One region of the Promicromonospora kroppenstedtii genome, then DNA from elsewhere that is predicted to be linked to it. Evidence: riboswitches for the same ligand, from Rfam matches in the RefSeq annotation. Region 1 holds a riboswitch; each other region holds the start of a gene.
What was found. A riboswitch is a leader RNA that binds a small molecule or an ion and turns the genes downstream of it on or off. The one in region 1 is predicted to bind cyclic di-AMP.
Positions count from the first base shown of each region.

Region 1 (9,386 bases):
TCCGCATGGGCAGCGAGGTCTTCCACACCCTGCGCCGCGACCTGCTGGCGGCCGGCCACTCCACGGGCGTCGGCGACGAGGGCGGGTTCGCCCCCGCGCTGCGGACCGCCGAGGAGGCCCTCGACTTCGTGGTGGCCGCGATCGAGCGCACCGGCTACCGGCCCGGCGTGGACGTCGGGCTGGTCATGGACCCGGCGTCGTCGGAGTTCTTCCGCGACGGGGTGTACGACTACGCGGGCGAGGGCGTGCACCGTACGCCCGCCGAGCACGCCGACTACCTGGCTGGGCTCATCGACGCCTACCCGGTGGTGTCCGTCGAGGACCCCATGGCCGAGAACGACCTGGACGGCTGGCGCGCGCTCACGGCCCGCGTCGGGGACCGCTGCCAGCTCACCGGCGACGACGTCTTCTGCACGAACGAGGCGCTGGTCCGCGAGGGCATCCGGACCGGCGTCGCCAACTCGGTCCTGGTCAAGGTGAACCAGATCGGCACGCTGACCGAGGCGCTCGCGACGGTGACCACCACGCACGAGGCCGGCTGGACGGTCGTCATGTCGCACCGGTCGGGCGAGACCGAGGACACGACCATCGCGGACCTGGCGGTGGCAACCGGCTGCGGTCAGATCAAGACCGGCTCGCTGTCACGGTCGGACCGGACGGCGAAGTACAACCAGCTGATCCGGATCGAGGAGGAGCTGGGGGAGTCGGGCCGTTTCGCGGGTCGTTCGGCGCTGGCGCGGGCGTAACCACGCCCGGGGCGCTCGATCGAGACGGTGTACCTCATCGCGAGTCGTCCGTCACCGCAGCCTTCCGACGCCGCCGCGCCCCCGCCGACCGCGGCGGCGTCTTCCGCATGTGGTCGCGCGCGCGCCCGAGGATGTCGGCGAGCGTCTCGACGTCGGCGCGGGACAGCGGGGCGAACAGCAGGTCGTCGAGCAGGCCGACGTGGCCTGGGAAGACCTCCGCGAGCACGGCGCGCCCGTCGTCGGTGATGGTGACGGTGACGCCGCGCTCGTCGTCCGCGGACTGCGAGCGGGTCACGAGGCCCCGCTTCTCGAGCGCCTGGGCCTGGTAGGTCAGCCCGCTGCGGCTGTAGACGACGCCGTCGGCGAGGTCGGTCATCCGCCGGCTGCCCGTCGGGGCGTCCCCGAGGGTCGCCAGGAGCTGGAACTGGACGTAGCTGAGGTCCCCGGCCTCGCGCAGCTGCTGCTCGACGGAGTGCTTCAGCAGGCTGCTCGCCTCGATCAGCGCGAAGTACGCGCCCAGCTGCGTCGCATCGAGGGGCGGTGGTGTCGAGGTCACGTCGCCAGCCTAGCCAGCGCGTCCGATGCTTCCAACTCGAAGTACTTGCTTCCAATTTGAAGCAGTGCTAGCGTGCTCGACAGTTGCTTCGAATCCGAAGCACATGACCGAAGGGAACGGCATCATGAAGGCAGTTCGGTTCCACGAGACGGGCGGCTCCGAGGTTCTGCGCTACGAGGACGTCGACCGGCCGGTTCCCGGCGCCGGCGAGGTGCTCGTCCGCGTCGCCGGTTCGGCGTTCAACCCGGCCGACGGCGGCATGCGCGGCGGATTCCTGCCGATCCCGATCGCGCTGCCGCATGTCCCGGGCTACGACGTCTCCGGCACGGTCGACGCGCTCGGTGACGGGGTGGACGGCCTCGCCGTGGGGCAGGATGTCGTCGGGTTCCTCCCGATGACGGCCGACGGCTCGGCGGCCCAGTACGTCGTCGCGCCGGCCGACGCCCTGGTCGCGGCCCCGACGCGGATCCCGCTGGCCGACGCCGCCGGGCTGCCGTCGGTGGGGCTCACCGCCTGGCAGGCACTGTTCGAGGCCGGCGAGCTCCGGGCCGGTCAGCGCCTGCTGGTCAACGGCGCCGGTGGCCCGGTGGGCGGCTACGCCGTGCAGCTCGCAAAGCATGCCGGCGCGTACGTCATCGCGACGGCCAGCCCGCGCAGTGCCGAGATCGTCCAGGCGGCCGGGGCGGACGAGATCGTCGACCACACGGCGGGCCCGGTGCTCGACGCGGTGACCGAGCCCGTCGACGTGCTGCTCAACCTGGCCCCGATCACCCCCGAGGGGTTCACGGCCCTGGCTGCCCGGGTCCGCGACGGCGGCGTCGTCGTCTCCACGACGCCGAGGGTGCAGACTCCTGGCGACGAGGGGCGGGGCGTGCGCGCGGCGACAGTATTCGTCCACCCCGACGCCGAGGTGCTCTTGGGCCTGGTCGCCCTGGTCGACAGCGGCGACCTGCGCGTCGAGATCGCCCGGCGCGTGCCGCTGGACGAGCTGCCCGCGATCCACGATCAGGCCGACGCGGGGCAGGTCCACGGCAAGGTCGTGGTGGTCCCGCCCGCCGTCTGACGGGACAGCCCACATCCGGCCTTCGTTACTATTTCGTGACATCTTTGCCAGAGCGGGGTACATTCGTTGCGGCCCGCAGCACCGCGGGACGTCCCGGCGGGCGCCGAGCCCTGTCACCGCCGGGGGTACCGACGAACCACATGACAGGGACGGGGGACCCACTTTTGGACACCTAGGTGTCCTCGGGGTGGAGTCGTGCGGTTTCGGCCGCCGGCCGGGTCAGTCTCCGACCCGAACCCGACAGCTAACCTCGCAGGCGCCGGGAGATGCTCCATGCCATCGACTTTCCCCGGGCGCGCACGCGTCCCCGGTCAGCCAGTCCTGCCGTGCCGCGCCCGATCCCGGGGAACCCGATGAGGCACGGGCGCGAGCGGTCCCTGCCGGAGCCCACGGGGCGTGCGGCGCGACGGGCCGGCGGGCGCCACAGCAAGGGCCGGCACGCCGCCGCCCCGGTGCGGCACCCGCGCCCGTCGGTCCGGGGCCGGCTGCCGCTGAAGATCGGTGTCGGCCTCGCGCTGGCCTCGACGACGTCGTTCACCGCCGTCTCCTTCGGGGCGCCGACCACGGGCGAGATCGCCCTCGGGGGCGACGCCGCCGCGGCGGCCGACGGGCAGGGCACGCAGAGCGCGGCAGCGGCCGCGCTGGCCGACCGGCAGAGCGGCGCCTCACGGAGCCAGGAGCGCTCGTCGCTCGGGGCGTCCGCCGGCGTGACCGTTCCCCGGGACGCGGTGCTCCCGGCCGAGGAGGCTTCCGCGGTGGAGGTCGACGCCCCGCCGGTGCTGCCCGGCTGCGACGGCGTGGCCACGGGCGCGGGCACGAACGGCCAGATCCCGGCCAGCGAGCTGTGCGACCTGTGGGACGGGTACCCCGCCATCCGCGCGGACGCGGCCGTGGCCCTGGCCCGCCTGAACCAGGCGTACACCGAGCAGTTCGGCGAGGCGATCTGCATCACCGACGGCTACCGCAGCTACGCGGCGCAGGTGACGGCCAAGGCCGCCAAGCCCACGCTGACGGCGACCCCGGGCACGTCCAACCACGGCTGGGGCCTCGCGATCGACATCTGCGCCGACGGCTACGCCGGCGACCGCTGGGACTGGCTCAAGGCCAACGCGCCGGAGTTCGGCTGGGACAACCCGGGCTGGGCGCAGGCGGGCGGCGTCGGCCCGTACGAGCCGTGGCACTGGGAGTTCACCGCCGCGGTCGCGCAGAAGGGTCAGTGAGGCGCGGCGCTCACCGCGCGCCCGCCTGAACAGTGTGGTCGGCAGGATGTCAGGTGGTCGGCAACCCGGGTTGCCGACCACCTGACATGCTGCCGACCAGCCGACCACCCCGCAGCCCACGCGCGCAGCGCCACCTCAGCCGAGCGCGTCCCGCAGCCGCGCGGCGTAGGCCCGGCGCCGCTCGACCGGGAGCCAGTCCGGCTCCGGGAGCGTGCCGTAGAGGTCGTCGCCGGGGTAGCGCGGGAAGAGGTGCTGATGGAAGTGCCAGACGTCCTGGTTGCCGGCGGGCTCGTTGTGCTGCCGGGTCGAGACGCCCGCGCAGTCGTAGGCGGTGCGCATCACCCGGGCGAGCAGCCGGGTCGCGTCGAAGACCGCGTGACCGTCCGCGGTCGGCAGGTCGTAGAGGTTCTCGTGGTGCGCCACCGGGATGATCAGCACGTGGCCGGGGTTTCGCGGCCACCATCGGGGCGCGATGATCGCGAAGACGCGGTCGTTCCGGTAGACCACCTCGGCCTCGCGCTCCGCGGTGAAGTCGCAGAACGGGCAGTCGTAGCCAGCGGGTTCGTGGTTGTGCAGGACGTGCCTCCCGGCAGTCGAGTGCGCGGCGGACGACGTCGGCGGACGCCTCCTGTCCGCGCTGGGCTCGCCAGCGTACTGCGGGCCGTTTCACCCGGGCGCGAGCCGGGCGCCGCACCCGTACCGTGGGCGGCATGACCGATGATGCGGCGCTGATCTGGTTCCGGCGCGACCTGCGCGTCGCCGACCAGCCGACCTTCCTCGCCGCGGGCCAGGGCACCCCCGCGCTCGCCCTGTTCGTGCTCGACCCGCGCCTGCTCGGGCCGGCCGGGGACGCGCGCCTGTGGTTCCTGTACGGGTGCCTGCGCGACCTGGACGAGAGCCTGGGTGGCCGGCTCCTGGTCGTCAAGGGCGACCCCGTCGAGGTCGTGCCCCGCGTCGCGGAGCAGGTCGGCGCGGGGACGGTGCACGTCGCCGCCGATTTCGGCCCCTACGGCCAGGCCCGGGACAACGACGTCGAGCAGGCGCTCGCGAAGGCCGACCGCGAGCTGGTGCGCACCGGCTCGCCCTACGCCGTCGCGCCCGGGCGGGTGCTGTCCGGGGACGGCGGCCGTTACCGGGTGTTCACCCCGTTCAGCCGGGCCTGGGCCGACCACGGCTGGCGCGCCCCCGCGGACACCGACGCCGGCTACCTGGACTGGATCGACCCGGCGACGGTCCACGTCCGGTCCACGAAGATCCCCGACCAGCCCGCAGTCGACGCCGACCTGCCCGAACCGGGGGAGGCGGCGGCGCACCGGCGGTGGGACGAGTTCGTGCGTGACCACCTGCAGGAGTACGCGGACGGCCGGGACCGGCCCGACCAGCCCGGCACCTCCCGCATGTCGGTCTACCTCAAGTACGGCTGCGTGCACCCGCGCAGCCTGCTCGCCGACATCGCGGCCAAGCGGTCGAACGGTGCCCAGTCGTTCCGCAACGAGCTCGCCTGGCGCGACTTCTACGCCGACGTGCTCGACCAGCGCCCGGACTCCGCCCGGCACAACTACGACCGTGCGTTCGACGCCCTGGCCACCGACAGCGGTCCCGAGGCCGACCGGCTGTTCGACGCGTGGCGTGAGGGCCGCACCGGCTACCCCGTCGTCGACGCCGGCATGCGCCAGCTCCTGGCCGAGGGCTGGATGCACAACCGGGTGCGGATGATCACGGCGTCGTTCCTGGTCAAGGACCTGCACCTGCCGTGGTGGTGGGGGGCTCGGCACTTCATGGGCCGGCTGGTCGACGGCGATCTCGCGTCCAACCAGCACGGCTGGCAGTGGGTGGCGGGCAGCGGCACCGACGCCGCCCCGTACTTCCGGGTGTTCAACCCGGTGCTGCAGGGCGAGCGGTTCGACCCGGACGGCGCCTACGTGCGTAAGTACGTGCCCGAGCTCGCGGACGTGCCCGGCAAGGCCGCCCACCAGCCCTGGAAGCTGCCGGGTGGTGTGCCGGCCGGGTACCCCGACCGCGTCGTCGACCACAAGGACGAGCGGGCCGTGGCCCTGGACCGCTACGAGGCCGTCAAGGAGGCCAAGCGCGCGGGTTCGTGACGGCCCCGCGGGGCGTGGGGCGCGGCCCGGGGATATCCTCGCAAGAGGTCCATCCCGTGGAGCGGCGATGACGCACTCACCTGGTCCGGGCGTACCGCATGACCGTCAGCCCGCGCCCGGTACCCCACCTGGTCCCCTGGCGACGGTCTACCAGGCCAAGCTGCGGCCTGCGGTCAACCCCGAGCACATCGTGCGCCGGCCCCGGCTCATCGAGCTGCTCGACACCGCCGTCGAGTCGCCGCTCACGCTCGTGGTCGCGCCGGCCGGCTCGGGCAAGACCTCCCTCCTGCGGGACTGGGTGGGCTGGACCGACCTGCCGCACGCCTGGCTGTCCGTGGACGAGTCGGACCGCGACCCCGCCCAGCTCTGGCTGAGCATCCTCGCCGCGCTCGACGGGATCGCCCCGGGGTGCGCCGAAGCGGCCGCCGACCTGATCCGGCGCCGGCGCGCGCTGCTCGACGCCGTCGGAACCCTGCTCGACGACCTGGAGTCACGCAGCTACGACCCGCGCGTGCTGGTGATCGACGACCTGGAGGTGGTCGACGAGGCGGTGGCCTCCGGGGCACTGACGATGTTCGTGCAGCACCTGCCGCGGTGGCTGCGCGTGGTCCTGGTCAGCCGGCACGCCCCGCACCTGCCCGTGGACCGGCTGCGCGCCCGCGGCATGCTCGGCGAGGTGCGGTTCCCCGAGCTCCGGTTCTCGTTCGACGAGGCGACCGAGATGCTCGCCCGGCTCGCGCCCACGCTGCCGCCGAACCGCGTCGCCAAGGCCGCCCGGCACGCGGGCGGCTGGGCCGCCAGCATCCAGCTCGCCGCCCTGGCGGCCCGCGCCGCCGACGCCCGGGCCTCCGCCGGCGCGCCGGGGCAGGACGACGTCGGCCGCTACCTCGGCGACTACGTGTGGCACGAGGTGCTGAGCGGCGAGCCCGCCGACGTCGTCGACGTGCTGATCGCCGTGTCCGTCGTGGACCGGGCCGAGCCCGACCTCGCACGGGCGCTCGCGGGCCGGTTCGACGCACCCCGCCTGCTGGAGCGGGCCGAGGAGCGGGGACTGTTCGCGGCACGCATCGAGCCCTCGGGGGCCTACGAGACGCACGCCCTGGTCCGGGACGCGCTCCTGGTCGAGCTGCGCCGGCGCGACCCCGAGCGCCTGGCCGAGCTGCACCAGCGCGCCGCGCGCTGGTTCGAGGACACCGGGCAGCCGGTGGCCGCCCTCGAGCACCTGCTGCGCGCCGAGGAGGGGCGCGAAGCCCTGCGACTGCTCGCGTCGTGCGTGCCGCAGCTCTACGACAGCGGCCGCGAGGCCACGGTGCGGCGCATGCTCGCCGAGATCCCGGCCGGCGCCGCGGCGTCCGACACGACCGCGGCCATCGACCTCGCGTGGTGCCAGCTCTTCGCCGACCGGAGCGCGTTCGTGCAGACCGTGCACGCCGTCGTGGCCCAGGCGGACAAGGACGACGGGCTGGAGCCGAAGCTGGTCGCGCGGCTGGAGATGCTGCGCGCGGCGTCGGCGGCGGTCTCGGGCGACTGGACCGCCGGGGCGCGGTCGGCCCGGTGGTCCCTGGCCGCGATCGGGGACGGGTGGCAGGCCGACCCGCTGTGCCGGTTCGGCTGGAACCTGCTGGCCCGCGAGGTCGCCCTCACCGAACGCTGGGACGACGCCGCGCCCGAGGTGCGCCAGGTGGCCCGCACCATCAGCACCGCCCCCGAACGGCGGATCGCGTTCGAGGCCACCCGGGCCCTGGGTGTGGCCCTCGCGGGCCGCGCGGTCGAGGCGCTGCGCCTGGTCTACGGCACGCGGCAGGTCTCGGAGACGACCAGCCAGACGACGGCGCGCACGGAGCTGGCGCTCGCCGAGGCGCTGGCCAACCGCGAGATCGGCGAGCAGTCCGCGGCGCTGCCCGTGCTGACGCATCTGGTCGAGACGGCGTGCGACCCGGTACCGCACTGCCGGCTGCTCGCGAGCCTGGAGCTGACGCGGGCCGCCGTCGACTCGGGGGATGCGGCCGCGGCCGAGCGGGCGTTCGGCGAGGCCACCGAGATGGTGGACACCCAGCTCCCGGGGCCCGGCAGCCGCACTCTGCTCGCCCGCACGGGCGCACTGCTCGCCCTGGCAGAGGACCGGCCCGACGACGCCCGGCGCTGGGCCACCGAGGTGGACGACCCGTTCTGGGGCGGGGTCGAGACCGCGCGCGTGCTCATCGCCACCGGCGACGTCGGCGCGGCGGACACGGCGCTGCGCGGGACCGCGCCGCGCTGCGTGCGCCACCACGTGCTCCTGGACCTGCTGCTGAGCCGCACCACCCAGGACGCGGACGAGGCCGAGGCGGCCCTGACGCGGGCGGTGCGGCTCGGGGCCGCGCACGGCCTGGTGCAGACCCTCGCGTCGGAGGGGACCGGTGTCGTCGAGTCGATCGAGCGGCTGGCCTGGCGGGTGCCGCAGCCCTGGCTCGACCGGCTCCGCCGGGTGCCGCTGTCGGGCGCCTCCCCACCCGGGACCGCCGTCGTCGAGCTCGTCGAGGCACTGACCGACCGGCAGCTCGGCATCCTGCGGATGCTGCCGAGCCGGCTGAGCCTGCGCGAGATCGCCGACGAGCTGTTCATCTCCGTGAACACCCTCAAGTTCCATCTCAAGGTGATCTACCGGAAGCTGGGCTGCGGCTCCCGCGCCGAGGCGGCCGACCTCGCCCGGGCGCTGATGAACCGGCACCGGCGCGGTCAGCCAGAGGGTGCCTGGCGGCGCTGAGCCTGGCGGCGCCGCGCCCGGCTCACCCTGCGCCGGGCGCCGTCAGCGCGGCGAGCGCCGCCTTGGTCTTGGTCTCCTGCGGGGCGCTCAGGTCGAGGCCCTTGCCCGCGAGGATGGCCTTGGTCTCCACGGCGGCCTGGAAGGCGGCGACCGGCGGAGCCTTGGTGGACAGTTCCAGGATCCGCTTGCCGTCGGGCATGGCCCACAGCTCGGCGACCATGCGCCGCGGGTACCCCTTGGCGCGGAACCGGCACTTGATCAGGTTGACCGGGCCGAGTACGACGAGGTCGTCGGGCGCGACGCCCTCGGGCATGCGCTCGCGCAGCAGGGCCCGCTGGTCGTCGTCGAGCATGCCGTGGATGCCGCGGGCGCCGGTCATCATCCTGCGTACCTTGCGGTCGGGCGCCTGGACGGTGAGCGAGCACGAGCAGGTGTAGCCGGCAGGTGAGGCGTCCACCTCGACCTTGAAGCCGTCGTGGCCGCGGTAGCCCTCGGGCACGTCCTCCGGCATCGCAGGCCGGAGCTTGACCGTCAGGTCGCCGGGCTTGCGCTGGGTGCGCCGGGCGCGCAGCACCACACCGGCGTCCGAGAGCCGCAGGTCGGGGGTGTCGACGAACGCGACCTGGCGCACGACGGCGTCGAGCGGGTCGATGCCGAGGACCCGCACGACGGAGCGCTGGAAGTCGTCGGGGACGGTGAGCTTGAGCTCGACCGAGTCGACGTCGGGCAGGAGCGCGAGGATGCCGGCGAGCTGGTCGGCGTCGTACGTAGGGATGGCGGACATGGGGGCCTCCGGGGGTCTGTCCCGTGATCATGGCGCGCGCCCGGGTGGCGCAGGTCCACCCCGGTCCGGGTGGGCCGCGACCACCCGGGGTGGTGTCAGGGTCGTGCCGGAAGCGTTGTACCCGCCCGCCACCACAGGAGGCCCGGAGATGACCGAGCTGGACGTCGGA
Region 1 is NZ_JBIRYI010000007.1:209,571-218,956, reverse strand. It holds gene eno (phosphopyruvate hydratase) at 1-746, shown strand, start outside; gene ACH47X_RS13270 (MarR family winged helix-turn-helix transcriptional regulator) at 781-1,302, opposite strand; gene ACH47X_RS13265 (NADP-dependent oxidoreductase) at 1,427-2,365, shown strand; cyclic di-AMP (ydaO/yuaA leader) riboswitch at 2,485-2,636, shown strand; gene ACH47X_RS13260 (M15 family metallopeptidase) at 2,719-3,585, shown strand; gene ACH47X_RS13255 (HIT family protein) at 3,721-4,161, opposite strand; gene ACH47X_RS13250 (cryptochrome/photolyase family protein) at 4,296-5,687, shown strand; gene ACH47X_RS13245 (LuxR C-terminal-related transcriptional regulator) at 5,755-8,433, shown strand; gene ACH47X_RS13240 (hypothetical protein) at 8,456-9,217, opposite strand; gene ACH47X_RS13235 (DUF6325 family protein) at 9,366-9,386, shown strand, end outside.

Region 2 (9,386 bases), on a different contig from region 1:
GCATGCCAATGGTCGCGGGGCGCTCGAGCCCCGACCCGGTCCACGCCCCCGGCGCGGCCCACGGGACCGAAGCGGTCGAGGTCGTGGTCGCGGGCGACACCGAGGCCGAGTTCGCCGCCTTCATGTCCCGGTCCACACCGGCGCTGGCCCGCACCGCCTGGTTGCTGTGCGGCGACACGCACCAGGCCGAGGAGCTGGTGCAGCAGGCCCTGATGAAGACGTACCTGGCCTGGCCCAAGGCCCGCAAGGGGGAGCCGCTCGCCTACGCACGGCGCGTCCTGGCGAACCTGCGGGTCGACGGGTGGCGCAGGCGGCGCCGGGAGGTCCTCATGTCCTCCGACGCGCTGCCCGAACGGCCGCAGGACGGCCGGAGCGCCGCCGACGTGCACGCCGAGCGCGACCGCCTGGTCCGCGCGCTGCGGCTGCTGCCCACCAAGCAGCGCCGGATCGTGGTGCTCCGGCACCTGGAGGGCCTGCCGGAGCGCGAGGTCGCCGACGCCGTCGGCGTCTCGGTCGGCACGGTCAAGTCCACGGCGTCCCGTGGCATCGCCCGCCTGCGGGAGATCCTGCAGGCCGACGGCACGAGCGACGCGGCGGCAGCCGGCGGCGCGGAGTCAGCCGGCGGCGCGGCACAACACACGAACCACGAGAGGAGCGGGTCATGAACGACGAGGAGCAGTTCGCCGAGAGCCTGCGTACGCAGGTCACACGCGTCGCACCGAGGATCGACGTCGACGTGACGCGCGTGGTCCCGGCCGCCCGACGGCGACGGGCGGCCCGGGCGGGCGGCGTCACCCTGACCCTGGCGCTGGCCCTCGGGGGCGGGGCCTGGGCGGCCACCACGCTGGAGCCCCCGGGAACGACCGTTCCCGGCGGCTCCATGACGATGGAGGTGGAGCCGTCGCCAGCGCCCAGCGGGCCGCCCGTCACATCGAGTGAGGGCGACCGGCTGGGCGACAGCACGGACAACCTGCCGTATGGACCCGTCATACCGCCGGAGGGCTGGCGGGACGCGACGTACTTCCACGTCGTGACCCGGGTCGACGGCTCGAAGAAGGGGGAGGAGCCCGAGGACGACTCGCCGATGGGCATCGAACGCTGGTACGGCGAGGGTGTGAGCTTCGAGCTGCTCAGCTTCGGCCCGGCCATGAGAGACACCGTCGGTTACCTCGTCATGGAAGGCAACGAACCCATCAGCTTCACGTGGGCGGACATCGCGGCGTTGCCCACCGAGCCGGGTGCGCTGCACGACGCGCTGCTCGAGAAGTTCGAGCCCACGGGCGTGGCAGAGGACGCGGCGCTGTTCAACGCGGCCCACCTGATCACCGATGCCCCGGCCCCGCCGGCGGTGCGCGCCGCGGGATGGGAGCTGCTCACGAGCCTGACCCCCGTCGAGGTGGAGCAGGACGTCCAGGACGCGGAGGGCCGCACGGGCAGCAGCGCCACGTTCGAGGTGTTCGACCGGACCGTCACGGTGATCTACGACGTGGAGCGGAACGTCCCGCTCCAGCTCGAGGACTCGATCGGCAAGATGCACTCCCGCACGGTCTTCCTCACGACCGAGTTCGTACCACTCCCCGAGGAGGTCGCCGACAGCGCCATCGAGGTACCCGACCTCACCGCGATGACCCGCGAGGACGTCGAGGTCGTCTGCCTGCAGGAGCACCTGGCCTGCACGTTCACGGAGGAGGAGTCGGAGACTGCGCCGGAGGGGACCGTCATCTCGTCCGACCCGGCCGAGGGTGCGCTCGTCACCTGGGGCGCCCCGGTCACGATCGTGCTCTCCGCGGGTCCCTGACCAGGCCCCTCACCCGAAGGCCCGCCACGGGCCCCGGACTGCACCGGATGCCTCCCGGCCCGGCGTAGCCTGGGGCCCGTGGCTCATACCTATAGCACCAGCGTCCGGGTCGAGGCACCCGCCGACGTCGTCTGGCAGGTTCTGTCCGACGTCGAACGCATGCCCGCCTGGACCGGCGCCATGAGCCGCGTGACGCTCCTGGGCCCCGAGCGGGCGATCGTCGTGGGCTCGCGCGTCGAGATCGAGCAGCCCGGGCTGCCGGCGGCGACCTGGGAGGTGGACGGCCTCACCGAGGGGCAGGGCTTCTCGTGGTCGAGCAGCGGCACCCCCGGCGTGCGGACCGGGGCCGCCCACCGGATCACCCCTTTGCCCGGCGCGGGGCCGGACGGCAGTGCCGCGTGCGACGTGACGACAGTCGTGGCCCGGAGCGGGATGCTCGCCGGGCTGACCGACCTGTCGGCGGGGCCGAGAGGTCGCGAGCTCGCCGACGCCCTGCTGGCCGACCTGAAGTCGGAGGCGGAGCTCCGAGCACGGAACAAGCCGTGACACACCGGCGGAGAGCCGCGTGTCGCAACATTTCGTCCGCTGTCTTTTCATAGCCGTCAGGACTGCATTTCGGCGCTAAAAATAGTCCTTACGCTGGGAAAAAGCATCTAGTCGAAAAGTTACGCGCGATTCGGACAGCCCGTTACTTCACGACAACTGTTATCTGATCGAGACAAGGTGGGTACCCGTATGTAGCGTCGGTTTCGCTGCGCCACCGGAGGCACAGCCGCGGGCCCCATTCCCCAGACCGGTACGGGACCGCGCAACCGGCGACTTGGAGAACTTCGGTGAGTACCACCGTCCGACGCGGTCGACACCGCGCCGATCACGCTCCTAGCACTCACTTCATGTCCGTGACCCGCAGCGCAGCCCGTTCGGGCGCTGTGATCGCGGCATCATCCGGACTTCTCGCAACAGCGTTCGCCCCCGGCGCACACGCGGTCGTGGGAGAAGGTTCGAACCGGCTGGCAAAAGAGGTCGCGACAGCACCGGCGGTGCAGGTCGCGAACGACGCACGGCTCAAGATCGAGAGCAAGGCCGTCAAGGTCACCCCCGCTCCCGAGCCCGAGCCGGAACCGGAGCCAGCCGTGGAGACCACAGCCTCGGTGACCGCGACGAGCACCGCCGACGGGGCCACACCGGACTACAAGTCCGACGGGTCCATCGGGGCCCAGGCCATCTCGATCGCGATGCAGTACATCGGCATCGCCTACGCGTACGGCGGCAGCTCGCCCGCCACGGGCTTCGACTGCTCAGGCCTGATCAAGTACGTGTACGCGCAGCTCGGCGTCGAGCTGCCGCACTCGTCGTCGTCCATGGTGGCGACCGGGTACCAGGTCTCCTCGCCGATCCCCGGCGACATCGTCTGGACCCAGGGCCACGTCTCCCTCTACGCCGGCGACGGCATGGTGGTCGAGGCCGCCAACTACGGCAGTCCTGTGCGCTACACCGAGCAGTGGCAGGACTACGCGGTCTACATCCGGCCGTACTAGTAACCAGAGCACAGGAGCACCGCGGCGCGGGCCGCGGTGCTCCTGTGCGCTCGGCGCCACCGGCGCCCGGGATCAGTACGCGACCGCGGCTGCCGCGTCGAGGATGCCGTACCCGTACAGCGGCGTCCACAGGCCCCGCAGGCCCAGGAGCGGGTCGCGGGCCGTGTACAGGACGGCCGCCTCGACGTCCGCGAGGGACCGCCCCTGCGCGAACAGCAGCGCCGCGACCCCGGCCACGTGCGGCGTCGCCATGGATGTGCCCGCGTAGGCGTCGTAGCTGCCGCCCGCGCAGGTGTCGGAACCGGTGCCCTCGGGCACCGTGGACCAGACGTCGCCGTCGCATCCGGTCAGCCCACCCGACCCGCCGGGCGCCGAGACGCTCTTCAGGTCGAGCTTGACCGGCAGCTCCGAGTAGTAGGAGTGCAGGCCTGCCGAGTCGGTGGCCCCGACGCAGATCGCGGCGCTGGTGAACGCCGGGTCGCTGCAGAGCGGGGTCGACGAGTTGCCGGCCGCCGCCACCGTCAGCGCGCCCTGCTCGCGGGCGTACGCGATGGCGTCGCGCATCAGGGTGTCGACGCCGATGATCGTCAGCAGCTGCCCGCCCAGGCCGGAGCCCAGGGAGAGGTTGATGACGTCGGCGCCGTGGTCGGCCGCCCAGCGGATGCCGTCCGCGATGTCCCGCGACGACCCCGTGCCCGCCTCGAGCACCTTGACCGGGAGGATCTCGGCGTCCGGAGCGACGCCGGCGACGCCGATGCCGTTGTCCGTCGCGGCGGCCACGATGCCTGCCACGTGCGTGCCGTGCTCGTCGCCGTCGTTGGCGCCGTCGGGGCCACGGAAGTCCCCGTCACCGCACGGGCGGACGTCCACGCAGCCGGTGAAGGTGGCGCCCGGCAGAAGCTGGCCGGCCAGGTCGGGCTGGTCGAGGTCGACACCGGTGTCGACCACGGCCACCACCACGCCCTCGCCGGTGCTGGCCCGCCAGGCCGTCTCGGCGTTGATCTGGTCCAGGCCCCACTGCCTGTCCCGGAGAGGATCGCTCGTCGCGGCGTGCGCGCCCGGCGCCACGGCCGTCAGGGCCACCACGACGAGCGCCGCGGAGGTGGCGGCGCCGACGAAGGACTTCCTTTTCATGTATGCCCCCATTGCTCGCACAGGGGCTGATTACCCCTGAACTGGGGCAAACCTAGGGTGAGGCGACCGATGCCGAACAGGGCCAATGTCCGGTTGTGGGTGAAATTTACCGAATCGAAATCAGCAGGGTGCTGCGGGTCAGGCCCAGGCCTCGGACAGCTCGCTCTCGTCCCCGGCCTCCCGGGACAGCCGCAGCGCCGCGATGGCCGCGCCGAGCAGCAGCGCCACCACCCAGGCACCGAGCTGGTGCCCGTCGGTCGTCAGAGCGGCGGAGGCGATCTCGCGGCCCGCGATACCGGCGGCCGACAGCGGGTTCTCGGTGAGCGCCGAGCCCGGCCAGATGTTCTCCTGCACGGTCAGCAGGGCGGGGCCGGCGGACTGCAGCACCCACACGGTGCCCGCGGCCGGCAGCCAGCCGAGCAGGTCGAGGGGCTTGCCGTCCACGCAGAGCCCGAACGCCACGCCGAGCGCCGTCGCGAGCACCCACCACGAGCCGATCGGGGAGACGTCGTTGCCGGGCAGGAGGCCCCAGAGCCAACCGTCCAGGAGCACCACCGGGAGGGCGAGCGCGACGCCGCGCAGCGCGGCCGGGCCGATGCCGGCCAGGAGCCCCGCGGCAAGGCCCACGAGCCCCGAGCCGACCGTGACGACGAGCATCCCGAACGGCATGGCGTCGCCGGGCACGGTGGCGCCGGCAGCGAGCCACCAGGAACTGCCGGCCGCGCCCGCCATGCCGAGCAGGGTGCCCGCGATCGCGGCGCCCGCACCCGCACCGGCCGAGGCGGGGAGGCGGGCCGTGACGCCGGCGAGCAGTCCGCCCATCAGGGCCATGACGACCAGGCCGACCACGGCGCCGTCGGCCGTGAAGGGGAGCGGCCGGATCCCGGCCGCCGCGGCGTCGGACGCACGGGCAAGGCCCGTGACCTGGTACGACAGCTGCGCGATCCAGGGCAGAAAACCGCAGGCCCACCAGACGATCGCACTGATTGGAAGCACCCACCACGCGGAGATGCGGTGCTGCGTTTCGGCCATGACGCCGAACGCTAGCCGATGTGTGATGTCGGTCATAACCGTGAAGACCGGAACGGCGTAAATCTGCTTCTTCGTTGGGTCAGACCGTAATGCGTAACCCGATCGTGACTTTTCCCGTGAACGTGTGTACTTTGACTTCTGCTCCACCGCGACGGTGGAGTCGTGAGCCGGACGCCGAGTCCTGTCACCGGCTCATGACTCAGACGTTCAAGACAGGAGCGGGGGACCCATTCCCGGGCGACAGCAGGATCGTCGCCCTCGGGGTGAAGCCGGACGGAAACCCCCCAGTAGCCGTGCGGCCGGGTTGTACTCCTACCCGAACCCGACAGCTCACCTCGCAGGCGGTACAGGAGACATTAGGTGACGAACTCCATCCGCGGACGGCATCGTGACAGCCGCCCGGCCCAGACACCACTGACTATCCTCGCTCGTACCGCCACCGAGAACGCCGGCACCGTCGCCCGCCGTGGCGCCATCGCCGCAGCCGCAGGCGGCGTCCTCATCTCGACCATCGCGACGACGGCCCACGCGGCCCCGGCGATGGACCTCAAGACCGAGGTCAAGACCGCGAAGCTGAACTCGGTCGACCTCAACTCCCTCACCGCGGTGGCCAAGCAGTCCGTCGCCGCCGCGCCCACCGTGACCGTCCCGGCCGACGCGAAGATGCCGATCGAGATGGAGACCCTGGGCACCACGAAGGGCGCCGACGGCGAGAAGGGCCAGGCCCCCGCCGTCGTCTCGGTCGACGCGCCGGACCCGGTCCCGGTCGGCCAGCAGGCCGTCAACATCGCCTTCAACTACCTGGGCATCACCTACGTGCTGGGCGGAAACTCGCCGGCGGAGGGCATGGACTGCTCGGGCCTGATCCAGTACGTGTACGCGCAGCTCGGCGTCTCTCTGCCGCACTCCTCGAGCGCGATGCTCGGCTCCGGCTACCAGGTCACGTACCCCGAGCCGGGCGACATCGTCTGGACGCCCGGCCACGTGGCCCTCTACGCCGGCAACGGCATGATCATCGAGGCCTGGGCCGCCGGCATGCCGGTGCGCTACACCGAGATGTGGCAGAACAGCCCGACCTTCATCCGCGTCGTCTGAGCCGGAGGCGCAGCGCAGGGTGAGAGCCGAGGTACGAGGCACTCGCCCGGAGCGGAGCCGCAGGCTCAGGCGACAAGAAGCCCGAGTCTGAGCCGGAGGCGCAGCGCAGGGTGAGGGCCGAGGTACGAGGCACTCGCCCGGAGCGGAGCCGCAGGCTCAGACGACAAGAGGCAGAGTCTGAGCTCGAGCCGGACGCTCACCGTAGTATCAGCACTTCGCGAGGCGCCGCCTCCGCGCCGGGTCCCGACCCGATGCCGGAGGGGGCGCCTTCCGCGCGTCTCCGGGACACCGGACTACTCCGGCCAGTCGCAGCTGTCCGCGATGAACGCGAACAGGTCGGCACGCGCCGAGTCGGGCATGGGCACGTAGATGACGTGCTGCGCCTCGCCGTCGACACTCGCCGAGACCGGCAGGAACGTGCCGCGCTTGTCCTCGCCCACGGCGTGGGCGTCGCAGCGGGCGGGGACCACCGGCAGCGTGATCGCGCCGGCCCGCTGGCCGTCCAGCGCACGCCCGGTCCAGCCGGAGCCGTCGCCGCCAGGGTCGGCGTTGTTCATGATCGTGGTCCCGGCGATCCGGTCGATCGTGACCTCAGGCCCACCGTCCACTGCCTCGACCCGTAGCGTCACCAGTGCCGTCAGCTCACCGTCGCGCGTCTCGACCGGAATGTCGGGCTCGACGGTGAGCTTGGCTCCCGCGGCGACGGCGGCACCGGCACAGTCCACGGCGTGGTTGCGGCCGAGGTGACCGCCGGGGTCCTCGACCTGCTCGACGACGACGTCGGTGGCCGGCCCGAGGTCGTCGTGCTCGCCGAGGGCGAGCCTGATCGTGGCCGACGGCGCAGCGTCCGGCCTGGGCTCCGCAGGGCCGGCCGGGGCGCCCGCACACTCCGCCTCGCCCAGCTGCAGATAAACGTCACGCGTGGTCCCCGGTCGGAGTGCCGGGGTGTGGTTCTCCTTCGTGGGACGCGACGGCCCGAAGCCGTCGGCGTCCAGGGCGCCCGACAGGAGCGTCATCGTCTCGTCCGAGTCGTTGGTGACCGCGAGGACGATCTCCCGGGCGGCGTACTGCGTGCGCCCCTGGTCCACCTGGACGGTGAGGTGGTCGGCCACGGCGCCGGGCACGGGACCCAGCGTCGACGTGGGCTCCGGCGGGCCGCCCGAACATGCGACCGCGGCCGCACCGACCAGCATCGTCAGGACGACGACGCCGGCGGTGCGGCCGCGGGCCACAGCGGTCAGGCGGTCTTGCGCCGACCGAAGATCGCCTGGGCGATCAGGATGACGATGACCGCGCCGATCACCGCGAAGAGCCAGGTCGACCACGACCAGAACTCGTCGAAGCCGATGTTGAAGATCAGTCCGCCCAGCCAGCCGCCGAGCATGGCGCCGAGCACACCGAGAAGCAAGGTGACCCAGAAACCGCCCGGCTGCTTGCCCGGGATGACGATGCGAGCGATGACACCGGCGATCAGTCCGAGGATGAGAAAGGCCCAGAAGCCCATGGCATTTTCCTCCAGTCTTGTTGCTTGCTTGTGCTCTACTCAAGCACTGATTTAGTTCAGTTGCCACCGGACCCGCCGATTAGGTCCATATCGGGACATTGCGCCCGGGCGGAGCGGGGCACACCACCACGCTAAAGTTCGCCCGGGCATGGGGCCCGAGGCACTGCCGGAGCACGGGCTCCGGGCACGGGAACGTTGAGGAGAGACCGGATGGACCAGGAGATCGGCACGCAGGCGGTACCGCGGACCGGACGGGAGCGGCTGCGGGCCTTTCTCGACCAGAAGTGGGTCACCAACCTGGTGCTCGGGGTGATCCTGGCGAACGCGCTGATCCTGGGCGCGGAGACGATGGTGACCGGCGCAGCCCTCGACGTCCTGGTCAAGATCGACCACACCATGCTCGGCTTCTTCGTGCTCGAGCTCGTGCTGCGGATCGTCGCCTACGGCCGGAAGTTCTTCCGCGACCCGTGGAACATCTTCGACCTGCTCGTCGTCGGTGTCGCGGTGCTCCCCGCGAGCGAGTCCCTGTCCGCGCTGCGTGCCCTGCGGGTGCTGAGGGTGCTGCGCGTGATCACCGTGGTGCCGTCGCTGCGTCGCGTCGTCGACGGCCTGCTGCGGGCCGTGCCGGGGATGGGCGCCGTGGGGGCCCTGCTGATCCTGGTCATGTACGTGTCGGCGGTCATCGCGACCGGCCTGTTCGGAGCGTCGTCCCCCGAGTACTTCGGCAGCCTGTGGATCTCCCTGTTCACGCTCTTCCAGGCCATGACGGGCGAGGCCTGGCCCGACATCGCCCGCTCGGTGATGGAGACCCATCCGGCCGCGTGGATCTTCTTCGTGCTCTACATCCTGGTCGTCAGCTTCGCCGTGCTGAACCTGTTCATCGCCGTCATCGTCAACGGCATGGAGGAGATCGCGGAGGAGGAGCGTCATGACGACGAGCAGAAGGACGAGCGGCTCGACGCCCTGGCCGCGCAGAACCGCGAGATCCTCGTCGAGCTCCGCGCCCTGCGGGCGAAGCTCGACGAGGAGGACGGCGAGGACGACGACGGCGCGGCCGCCTGACCGTCAGGCCGGTGCCAGCACCACGTTGACCAGGTGCGGCGGGCGCACGACGACCCGCCGCACCGCCCGGTCGCCCACCGCGCGGGCCACTGCCGGCCGCGCCAGGGCCGCTCGCTCCAGGTCGGCCGCCGCGACGTCCGCGGGGACCGGCAGCCGGTCCCGCACACGGCCGTCCACCTGGACCACGGCCTCGACCTCGGCGGTCACCAGGTACGCCGGGTCC
Region 2 is NZ_JBIRYI010000005.1:75,920-85,305, forward strand. It holds gene ACH47X_RS09530 (SigE family RNA polymerase sigma factor) at 1-665, shown strand, start outside; gene ACH47X_RS09535 (PASTA domain-containing protein) at 662-1,798, shown strand; gene ACH47X_RS09540 (SRPBCC family protein) at 1,877-2,344, shown strand; gene ACH47X_RS09545 (C40 family peptidase) at 2,839-3,336, shown strand; gene ACH47X_RS09550 (S8 family serine peptidase) at 3,409-4,470, opposite strand; gene ACH47X_RS09555 (hypothetical protein) at 4,609-5,502, opposite strand; cyclic di-AMP (ydaO/yuaA leader) riboswitch at 5,697-5,861, shown strand; gene ACH47X_RS09560 (C40 family peptidase) at 5,863-6,597, shown strand; gene ACH47X_RS09565 (hypothetical protein) at 6,891-7,829, opposite strand; gene ACH47X_RS09570 (GlsB/YeaQ/YmgE family stress response membrane protein) at 7,835-8,101, opposite strand; gene ACH47X_RS09575 (ion transporter) at 8,312-9,163, shown strand; gene ACH47X_RS09580 (class I tRNA ligase family protein) at 9,167-9,386, opposite strand, start outside.
Region 2: it holds a riboswitch for cyclic di-AMP, as region 1 does, so the genes downstream of both, ACH47X_RS09560 (C40 family peptidase) here and ACH47X_RS13260 (M15 family metallopeptidase) in region 1, are expected to answer to the same signal.

Region 3 (9,386 bases), on a different contig from region 1:
CGCGCTGTTCGCGGGCGTGCTCCTGTTCGGCCCGCTGCTCGTGCCGCGTGTGGTGCGCGGGATCGGGGCGCTGCTCGGAACCGGTGGCCGGCTCGCGACCGAGAACGCCGTGCGCAACCCGCGGCGCACGGCCACCACGACGGCCTCCCTGCTGGTGGGCGTCACCCTGACGACGGCGGTGCTCACCGGCCTGGCTACGACGCGCGCGTCCGTGGACGCGAACCACGGCACCGCGCACCCGCTCGACGTGGCGCTCACGTCGTGGGACGGGCCGCTCGACGCCGATGTGCTGGAGCAGGTGCGTGCGACGCCGGGCGTGGGCCAGGCGATCGTGGTGGAGGGGGTGCTGGTCGAGGTCGGTCGGGGGGCCGGCGGCGGGGCTGGTCAGGACGGGGCGGACCGGCCGTTGCTGCTGCTCAGCGCGCCCGACGCCGGCCTGGTCGCCCGCGACGGCGGGACCTTCGCGGCGGTCGGACCGGGCACGGTCGCGCTGGACGCGGACGTGTACGGCGACGACCCCGCGGACGTGCTCGGCGACCCGGTGACGGCGCAGGCTGTTGCCGGGGACGGTGCCCCGGAGGTGGAGCTGCAGGTCACCACGGGCAGCGGCTGGGGCGGCGCCGGCCTGGTCGCGTCCGGCACGCTGGCGGCCCTCGGTACGCCCCGGCCGCACGCCGTCTGGGTGCGCGCCGCGGCCGACGCCGACCCGGTCGCCCTGGTCGGCGCCCTGGAGACGCTGGCGGACACGGTCGGCGCCGACGTCGACAACGGGCTGCGGGCCGAGGCCGCCGACGACCAGATGCTGGGGATCATCACGGGCGCGACGCTCGGGCTGCTCGGCATCTCCGTGGTGATCGCCCTGGTCGGCATCGCGAACACGCTGGGGCTCTCCGTGCTGGAGCGGGCCCGGGAGCACGCCGTGCTGCGGGCGCTCGGGCTCACCCGCAGGCAGCTGCGCCGGATGCTCGCAACCGAGGCGGTGCTGCTGTCCGTGACGGCCGCCCTGCTCGGCACGGTGCTGGGCGTCGGGTTCGCCTGGGTGGGCTACGAGACGTTCGTGAAGGCTGCCCTCGATGCCGCGACCTGGCGGATCCCGTGGCTGGAGCTTGCCGCCGTCCTCCCGGTAGGTGTCCTCGCGGGCCTGCTGGCCGCGGTCCTCCCGGCCCGCCGGGCTGCCCGAGTCACCCCGGCGGCGGCCCTGACCCTCGACTGACCTCGGGTCCGGGCCGCTGGGCAGCCTGGCTGCCGGCAGGCGGACGGAGCCACGACGTCGTCAGGTCGCCGGGGTCTCCAGGACCGCCATCGCTGCGGCGCGGCCGGGGATGCCGCTCACTCCCCCGCCGCGGCGGGCGCCCGCGCCGGCCAGCAGCACCCGCGGGTGCGCCGTCGCGACGCCCCAGCGACCGGCGGGACTGCTGGCGGCGCCACCGGCCCGGCCACCGCCAGCCCCGGCGACGCCGCCAGCTCCGCCGTCCCCGGCCCCGGCGCTGCTCCCGTCCTCCGCGAACGGCCAGCTCAGGTCGCGGTGGAAGATGTGCCCGCCCGGCAGCCCGACGTCGCCCTCCAGGTCGACCGGCGTCCGCACCTCCAGGCAGGGCGCACCGTCGGCGTCGACCGCGAGCACGTCCTCGATCGGCTCGGCCAGCACCGAGTTCAGCGAGGCCAGCGTCGCCGCGAGCGCCCGTTCACGGGCGCCGTCGGGGTCCGCGCGGAAGAGCCGGGCCGGCATGTGCAGCCCGAACAGCGTGATGGTCTGCGCCTCGGTCCCGGCCAGCGCCGGGCCGAGGATGGTCCGGTCGGACAGCGTGTGGCAGTAGATCTCGCTGGGCGGCAGGTCGGGGATGCGCCCGGCGGCGGCCTGCGCGTAGGCGTCCTGGAGCTGGGTCAGCGACTCGTTGACGTGCAGCGTGCCGCTGAACGCGGCGACGGGGTCGACGTCGTCCCGCAGCCTCGGCAGCCGGTCGAGCAGCATGTTCACCTTGAGCTGGGCGCCCTCGGGCCCCGGCCCGGCCACACCGGCAGGCCCGGGCCCACCGGCCACCACCCCCGACGCGGCCCCCCGCCCGGCCCCCGACAGCAGCCGGTCCAGCTCGGCCGGCGCGCAGCCTGCGAGCACGTGCCCGGCGGTCACGCCCCGGGTGCGCCCGCCGGCGTCGGTCCAGGCGACCTCGGCGCCCACGGCCCCCGGGTCCACCCCGGTCACCGTGGCCGAGGTGACGATCGTCGCGCCGGCGGCCACGGCGGCGTCGCGCAGGGCGCCCGAGACGGCCCCCATGCCGCCCACGGGGACGTCCCAGTCGCCGGTCCCGTTGCCGATCACGTGGTACAGGAAGCAGCGGTTCTGCCGCAGGGACGGCTCGTCGAGGTCCGCGAACGTACCGATCAGCCCGTCGGTGGCGGCGACACCGCGCACGACGTCGTCGGCGAAGGTGCGGCGCAGCACCTCACCGAGGGGCTCCTCGAACAGGGCGCGCCATGCCTCGGCGCCCACGCCGTCGGTGACGAGGTCGCGGACGGCGGAGCGCGGGAGGAGGGGTTCCGTGAGCGTGGGCGCGAGGCGGCGGGCCACCTCGGCCGTCATCGCGTAGAACCGACCCCAGGCCTCGAAGTCGGCGTCGGACCCGGTGAGCCGGCGGAACGAGGCGCGCGTCGCGGCGTCGTCCTGGGTGTCGACGAGCAGGCCGCCGTCGGCCACCGGGGTGTAGGACGACCACCGCCGGCGCACGAGGCGGATCGGCAGGCCGAGCTCGCCGACCACGCGACGCGGCAGGAGCGAGACGAGGTAGGAGTAGCGGGACAGGCGGGCGTCGACGCCCGCGAACGGGCGGGCGGAGACGGCGGCGCCGCCGACGTGGTCCGCGCGCTCCAGGACGAGGACCGAGCGCCCGCCACGGGCCGCGTAGGCCGCCGCGGTGAGGCCGTTGTGACCGGCGCCCACGACCACGACGTCGTACCGGGCGCCCAGGGCGTCAAGCGTGGAATCGGACATGCACGCCATGGTGGCACGGGGCACTCATTGCCAGGGACGTTCCATCACAAGACGGTATGTGACCTAATCGTGACAATTGCGCGCCGGACGAGTACGGTCGATCTCGCCTCCCCAGCAACGGGTAGGTCCAGGTCCGGACGCCGAACCCTGTCACCGGTCCTGAGCAGCCAGAACGTGACAGGGGCGGGGGAACCAGGTAAGCCGGGCACGCGAGTGTCCTCGGGGTGAAGCCTCCTAGTGAGGCCGGGTGATTGCTCTCCCCATCCGAACCCGACAGCTCACTTCGTAGGCGTCCGAGGAGATCACTGGTGACCGTACTCACCGACCGCACCCACGACTGGGCGGACGACCAGGTAAACCGACCCAGCAACCGGGCGCGGCATCGCGCCGAGGGCCCCGCCCTCACCCCCTTCACCGCTCTGACCCAGACAGCAGCCGAGAACGCCGCCCGTACCGGCGCGATCGCGGTAGTCACCTCCGGCATGCTCGCGTCGGTCTTCACCCAGACCGCCCACACCGCTCCTGCCGAGTCCCACACCCAGACCACCCTCGCCAACAAGACGTTCGACAGCACGGCCCGCGCGGGTCTCGCCGAGAACCTCGTGACCAAGGTCGAGGTCGCGCAGGACGCCGACTTCTGGGCCGAGCAGGGCCGCGTCAGCGTGACCCCGTACGCCGAGACCAAGGCCGGTATCGCCGAGGCCAAGGCGAAGGCGGAGGCCGAGGCGCGCGCCAAGGCCGAGGCAGAAGCCAAGGCGAAGGCCGAGGCGGAGGCGAAGGCCGCCGCTGAGGCAGCGGCCGCCGAGGCCGAGGCGGTGGCCGCGGCCGCCGCGTCGTCCGCGGACCTGGGCCAGCAGGCCGTCAACCTCGCCCTCGAGTACGTGGGTGTGCCCTACGTGTGGGGCGGAGCCTCCCCCAGCGGCTTCGACTGCTCCGGGCTCATCCAGTACGTCTACGCCCAGCTCGGGATCAGCCTCCCGCACAGCTCGGCCTCGATGTCGACGGTCGGCTACCAGGTCTCCGCCGCGGAGGCCCAGCCGGGCGACATCGTCTGGACGTCCGGCCACGTCTCGCTCTACGCGGGCGACGGCATGGTCGTCGAGGCCCAGCAGGAGGGCGTCCCCGTGCACTACACGGAGATGTGGCAGAACAACCCGGTGTTCATCCGGGTGACGGGCTGACCTGGCGCCCAGGCACCACTCGCAGGACGCAGCGCCCGTCCGGCCGCACCGGGAGCACCTCCCGGACCGGCCGGACGGGCGCTCTGCTTCGTCGCCCCGTCCGGTAACGTCCCCGGCGTGAAGATCCTCGTACCGGACGTGCCCTTCGACCTCGACTTCCCGTCCCTGCTGCCCGACGGCGGAGCCTCCTTCGCACCCGGCGGCACCGACACCGTGGCCACCTACGTGATGACCGAGCCGATCCCCGCCGAGCACACCGACGCGGAGCTGCTCGTCACGTGGTCCAGCCCGCCCAAGGTCGTGGCCGACGCCGCGGAGCGTCTCACCAAGCTGCGCTGGGTGCAGACCCTGTCGGCGGGCCCGGACGTCGCGCTGCGCTCCGGGTTCGCGCCCGACGTCGTGATCTCGTCGGGCCAGTCCCTGCACGACGACACCGTGACGGAGCACGCCCTGGCCCTGATCCTGGCGTCGGTGCGCCGCATCGACGCGTCGCTGACGGCGCAGCGGGAGCACCGCTGGGCCAAGGAGATCGCGTTCGCCCAGGCTGACGGCGTGACCGGCCGCGAGTACACGCTCGACGGCGCGCGCGTGACCATCTGGGGCTTCGGCTCCATCGCCCTCCGCCTGGCACCGCTGCTGACCGCGCTGGGCGCGCGCGTCACGGGCGTCGCCTCGCGTGCGGGCGAGCGCTCCGGGTACCCGGTGGTCGACGCCGGCGGCCTCGACGCGCTGCTGGCCGAGACCGACCTGCTGGTCTCGCTGCTGCCGGCCGTGCCCGCCACGCGGCACATCCTCGACGCCCGGCTGCTGAGCCTGCTGCCCCCGACCGCACGGTTCGTCAACGTCGGCCGCGGTGCGACCGTCGACGAGGCCGCGCTGGAGGACGCCCTGCGCTCCGGCCGGCTCGCGGGTGCGGCGCTGGACGTCATGGAGACCGAGCCGCTGCCCGCGGACTCCCCGCTGTGGGACGTGCCGAACCTGATCCTCACGCCACACGTCGCGGGCGGGCGGCCCCGCGGCGCGGCCCGCTTCCTCGCCGAGCAGCTCACGGCCTGGCGCACGGGCGGCGCCCTCCGCAACGTGGCCCCCCGCTGACCCGCCCTCCCTCCTGTTGAGTGCTGGCTATTTGTTGTTCCGGGAGCTCGGAAACAACAAATGGCCAGCACTCAACGGGAGGTGCGGGGGGTCAGAGGCCGCGCGGGCGGGGCTGGCAGACCGGGCAGCTGAACGACGACCGGTTCATGAACGCGTCCCGGCGCACCAGCGCGCCGCAGCGGCGGCACTCCTCGTTCTCCCGCCCGTACACGGCGAGCGACCGGTCGAAGTAGCCCGACTGCCCGTTCACGTTGACGTACAGCTCGTCGAAGCTCGTGCCGCCCTGGACCAGCGCCTCGCGCATCACCTCGGCCGCCGAGTCCAGCACGCGGCGCACGTCCGCCGCCCTGAGCTTGTCCGTGGCCCGGGCCCAGTGCACCTGTGCCCGCCACAGCGCCTCGTCGGCGTAGATGTTGCCCACGCCGGACACCACTGTCTGGTCCAGCAGGGCGCGCTTGACCTGCGTCCGCCGACGACGGACCCGGCTCACCAGGGCGTCCAGGTCCAGGTTCGGGTCGAGCAGGTCGCGGGCGATGTGCGCCACGGGCCCGGGCAGCACGGGCAGGTCGGAGCCGTACCCGGCGGGGACGGTCGCGCTCGCGCCGTCGGGCACGAGGTCCTGGACGCTCAGGTGCCCGAACGTGCGCTGGTCCACGAAGTCGAGGTACCGCGCGCCCGACGGCGCGTCGTCCAGGTGCAGGCGAACCCGCAGGTGCGGGTGCTTCCAGTCGTCCTCGGGGCTCGCGGCCCCGTACGGGGTCGGCGCGGCTTGATCGCCGGTCACCGCGTCGACTGCGATCGACGCGTCGACCGCGATCGCCGGGTCCGTGGCGGGTGCCGGTGCGGCCTGGGTCGATGTGTCCGGGGCCGAGCCGGTGGATTCCGCCGCGGACTGCGCCGGATCCTCGCTCGCCGTCGCGCCGCGCACCAGGAGCTGGCCCGACATCCCGAGGTGCGCGAGCAGCGCGGCGACAGGGCGGGTCTCGGCCGGCGCCGAGGGCCCGACAGGCGCTGCGGGTTCAACACTCGCTGTGGGCTCAACAGGCGCCGTGGGCTCGACCGGAGGGTTGGGCCCAGGCTGCGGGTCGCCGGGCTCCGTCAGCGGCAGCCAGAGGAACTTGCCGCGGCGCACGGCAGCCGCCAGCCGCCGTCCGGCGAGCTGGTCGCGGAAGGAATCCGGTCCGCCGTCGTGCCTGCGGACGCTGTACTCGCGGAAGACCTCGACGTCGCGCACCGTCGCGCCGACGACCAGGCGGTCGAGACCGTCGCGGACGGTCTCGACCTCGGGCAGCTCAGGCACCGGCGGCCGGCGCCTTGCTCGCGGCGGACCTGCCGTCGGCCTGCTTGTTCTCGGCCGGCTTGTTCTCGGCCGACTTGTTGTCAGCAGCCTTGCCGTCGGCGTCCGCGCCGGGCAGCGGGAACTTCTCCAGCAGGGCCCGGTAGGTTTCCTCGGCGGCGCCCTGCTCGGCGTGCTTCTTCGCCGTGCCGGAGCCGGACCCGTAGGTGACACCGTCGATCACGACGGTGGAGTGGAACACGCGCGCGTGCTCCGGGCCCTCGAAGGTGGCGATGTAGTCCGGCGAACCGAGGCCGCGCTCGGCGGAGGCCTCCTGCAGGGAGGTCTTCCAGTCCAGGCCGGCGCCCAGGCCGGCGGCGACGTCGAGCGTCGAGTCCACCAGCCGGTGCACCAGCTCGCGCGAGGTCTCCAGGCCGTGCGACAGGTACGTCGCGCCGATCAGGGCCTCCACCGTGTCGGACAGGATCGAGTCCTTTTCGAAGCCGCGCGTGCGGATCTCACCCTTGCCGAGCAGCACGTACTTGCCCAGGCCGAGGTTCCGCGCCACCGCAGCGAGGGCGCGCTGAGACACCGTGGCGGCGCGCATGCGCGCCAGGTCGCCCTCCGACTGGTCCGGATGACGCCGGTACAGCGCCTCCGTGACCACGAGCCCCAGCACGGTGTCGCCCAGGAACTCCAGGCGCTCGTTGGTGGGGATGCCCCCGGCCTCGTGCGCGAACGACCGGTGGGTCAGTGCCAGCACAAGAAGCTCGGGGTCCAGATGGACCCCGAGCTTCTCGAGCAGCGCGGTAGGTTCCGGCCTTGCCGGCGACGTCCCGCCCTTGGCCACGTCAGCCCGCGTGAACGGTCTTCAGGGCGTCGCGGTACGTGCGGCCCTTGTAGGTGCCGCACGTCGGGCACGCCGTGTGCGGCAGCTTGTTGGCCTGGCACTGCGGGCAGGTCGTGAGGGTCGCTGCGGTGGTCTTCCACTGCGAGCGACGCGCACGGGTGTTGCTGCGCGACATCTTGCGCTTCGGAACAGCCACGGCTAGCTCTCTTTCGTCTCGTCCGACACGCTCGTAGATTCGAGCATGCTCTGTAGCGCCGACCAGCGAGGGTCGACAACGTCATGGTGATGACCGGGGTCGTCTGCCAGGCGCGCTCCGCACTCGGAGCACAGGCCAGGGCAGTCCTCCCGGCACAACGGTTGAAATGGTAGTGCAGTCACGACCGAATCCCGAAGCGAGGGCTCCAGGTCGGCCATGTCGTCCTCGAGGACGGACTCCTCGTCCTCCACGTCCGTGTCCCCCGCCTCGGCCGACGCAGCGGCGCGCTCGGGGTATGCGAACAGCTCGGTGACGTCGACCGTGAGCTCACGGGAGATGTCGTCGAGGCAGCGGCTGCACTCGCCCTTGGCGATGCCGCGGACCGTGCCGGAGACCAGCACTCCCTCCATCACGGACTCGAGCCGCAGGTCCAGCTCCAGGTCAGAGCCCTCCGGGATACCGATCACGGCGGTACCGAGGTCCGACGGCGCCTGCACGGTCGCGCTGTGCGTGCGCATCGATCCGGCACGCCGAGAGAGCTCGTGCGTGTCGAGCACGAGCGGCGAGTTCGGTTCGCGGGAAATGACGGGCTCCGATGAGGGCAGGAGAAGGACAGCGTCCGATCGGACGATGAAGGGGGTTGGACCGGCGCACGACGTCACGCCAGGGACCAAAAAGCAATCCTACGACATGGAACGGGCGTTACGCGCGCCCGTGCCGAGTGAGAGGCCTCACGAGCCCGCGGCGGGCTGCCCCAGCGCGGCCCGAAGGACCTCCGGCACGCCCGCCGGGACCAGGTCGTCGACCGGGCCGCCGTGCCGCACGATGTCCTTGACCAGGGACGACGCGACGTGCGCGTAGCGCTGGTCCCCTGGCAGGAAGATCGTCTCGACACCCGACAGGTGCCGGTTCATGAGCGCCATCGGCTGCTCCGCGTCGAAGTCCCCGCCGCCGCGCAGGCCCTTGACGACGCCGACCGCGCCGATCTCCCGGCAGAAGTCCACCAGCAGCCCCGGCACCACGGCGACCCGCACCCGGACCAGACCCGGCTCGCCCGACGACTCCAGGGCGGCGCGCACCAGGCCGGCGCGCGTCTCCAGGTCCAGCAGGCCCGACTTACCGGGGTTTTTCGCGACGCCGACGACCACGTCGTCGAACATCGTGGCGGCGCGGCGGACCACGTCGAGGTGGCCGAGCGTGATGGGGTCGAAGGACCCGGGGCAGACGACTGTGGTCACGCGCCCACGCTATCCGACGGTGGTGCGTCGGACGGCTCGGCGTAGTAGACCGCCGTCTCGCCGTAGTCCTTGCGCGCGAACGGGGCCAGGCCGGCAGGCCAGGCGGGCTCCGGGGTGCGGGTGGACCGCTCGACGACGACCACGGCGCCGTCGGCCAGCACGCCGGGCGTGGCCAGGTGCGTCAGGACGAGGGCGAGCGCATCCTCGGCGAGATCGTACGGCGGGTCGAGGAAGACGAGGTCCAGCCCGGGCGCGCGGATGCCGGACCCCGCGCCGGTGCCGGTGCCGGGCCCGGCCGCCTGGGTCGCCAGCGAGGCCGCGAACCGCTCGGCGGTCTCGGTCGTGACGCGCACCCCGGTCAGGCCGAGCGCGGCGACGTTGCGACGGGCGACGTCGGCCGCGGGGCGGGCGCTGTCCACCAGCGTCACCGCCGTCGCACCGCGGCTGGCCGCCTCCAGCCCGAGCGCGCCGGAGCCGGCGTAGAGGTCGAGCACGCGGGCGCCGTCGAGCACGTCGAGGTGCTCCAGCCGGGAGAAGATCGCCTCACGGACACGGTCGCTG
Region 3 is NZ_JBIRYI010000015.1:18,530-27,915, reverse strand. It holds gene ACH47X_RS21580 (FtsX-like permease family protein) at 1-1,213, shown strand, start outside; gene ACH47X_RS21575 (phytoene desaturase family protein) at 1,274-2,989, opposite strand; cyclic di-AMP (ydaO/yuaA leader) riboswitch at 3,145-3,296, shown strand; gene ACH47X_RS21570 (C40 family peptidase) at 3,298-4,170, shown strand; gene ACH47X_RS21565 (NAD(P)-dependent oxidoreductase) at 4,288-5,265, shown strand; gene mutM (bifunctional DNA-formamidopyrimidine glycosylase/DNA-(apurinic or apyrimidinic site) lyase) at 5,357-6,565, opposite strand; gene rnc (ribonuclease III) at 6,558-7,346, opposite strand; gene rpmF (50S ribosomal protein L32) at 7,393-7,587, opposite strand; gene ACH47X_RS21545 (YceD family protein) at 7,590-8,144, opposite strand; gene coaD (pantetheine-phosphate adenylyltransferase) at 8,319-8,825, opposite strand; gene rsmD (16S rRNA (guanine(966)-N(2))-methyltransferase RsmD) at 8,822-9,386, opposite strand, start outside.
Region 3: it holds a riboswitch for cyclic di-AMP, as region 1 does, so the genes downstream of both, ACH47X_RS21570 (C40 family peptidase) here and ACH47X_RS13260 (M15 family metallopeptidase) in region 1, are expected to answer to the same signal.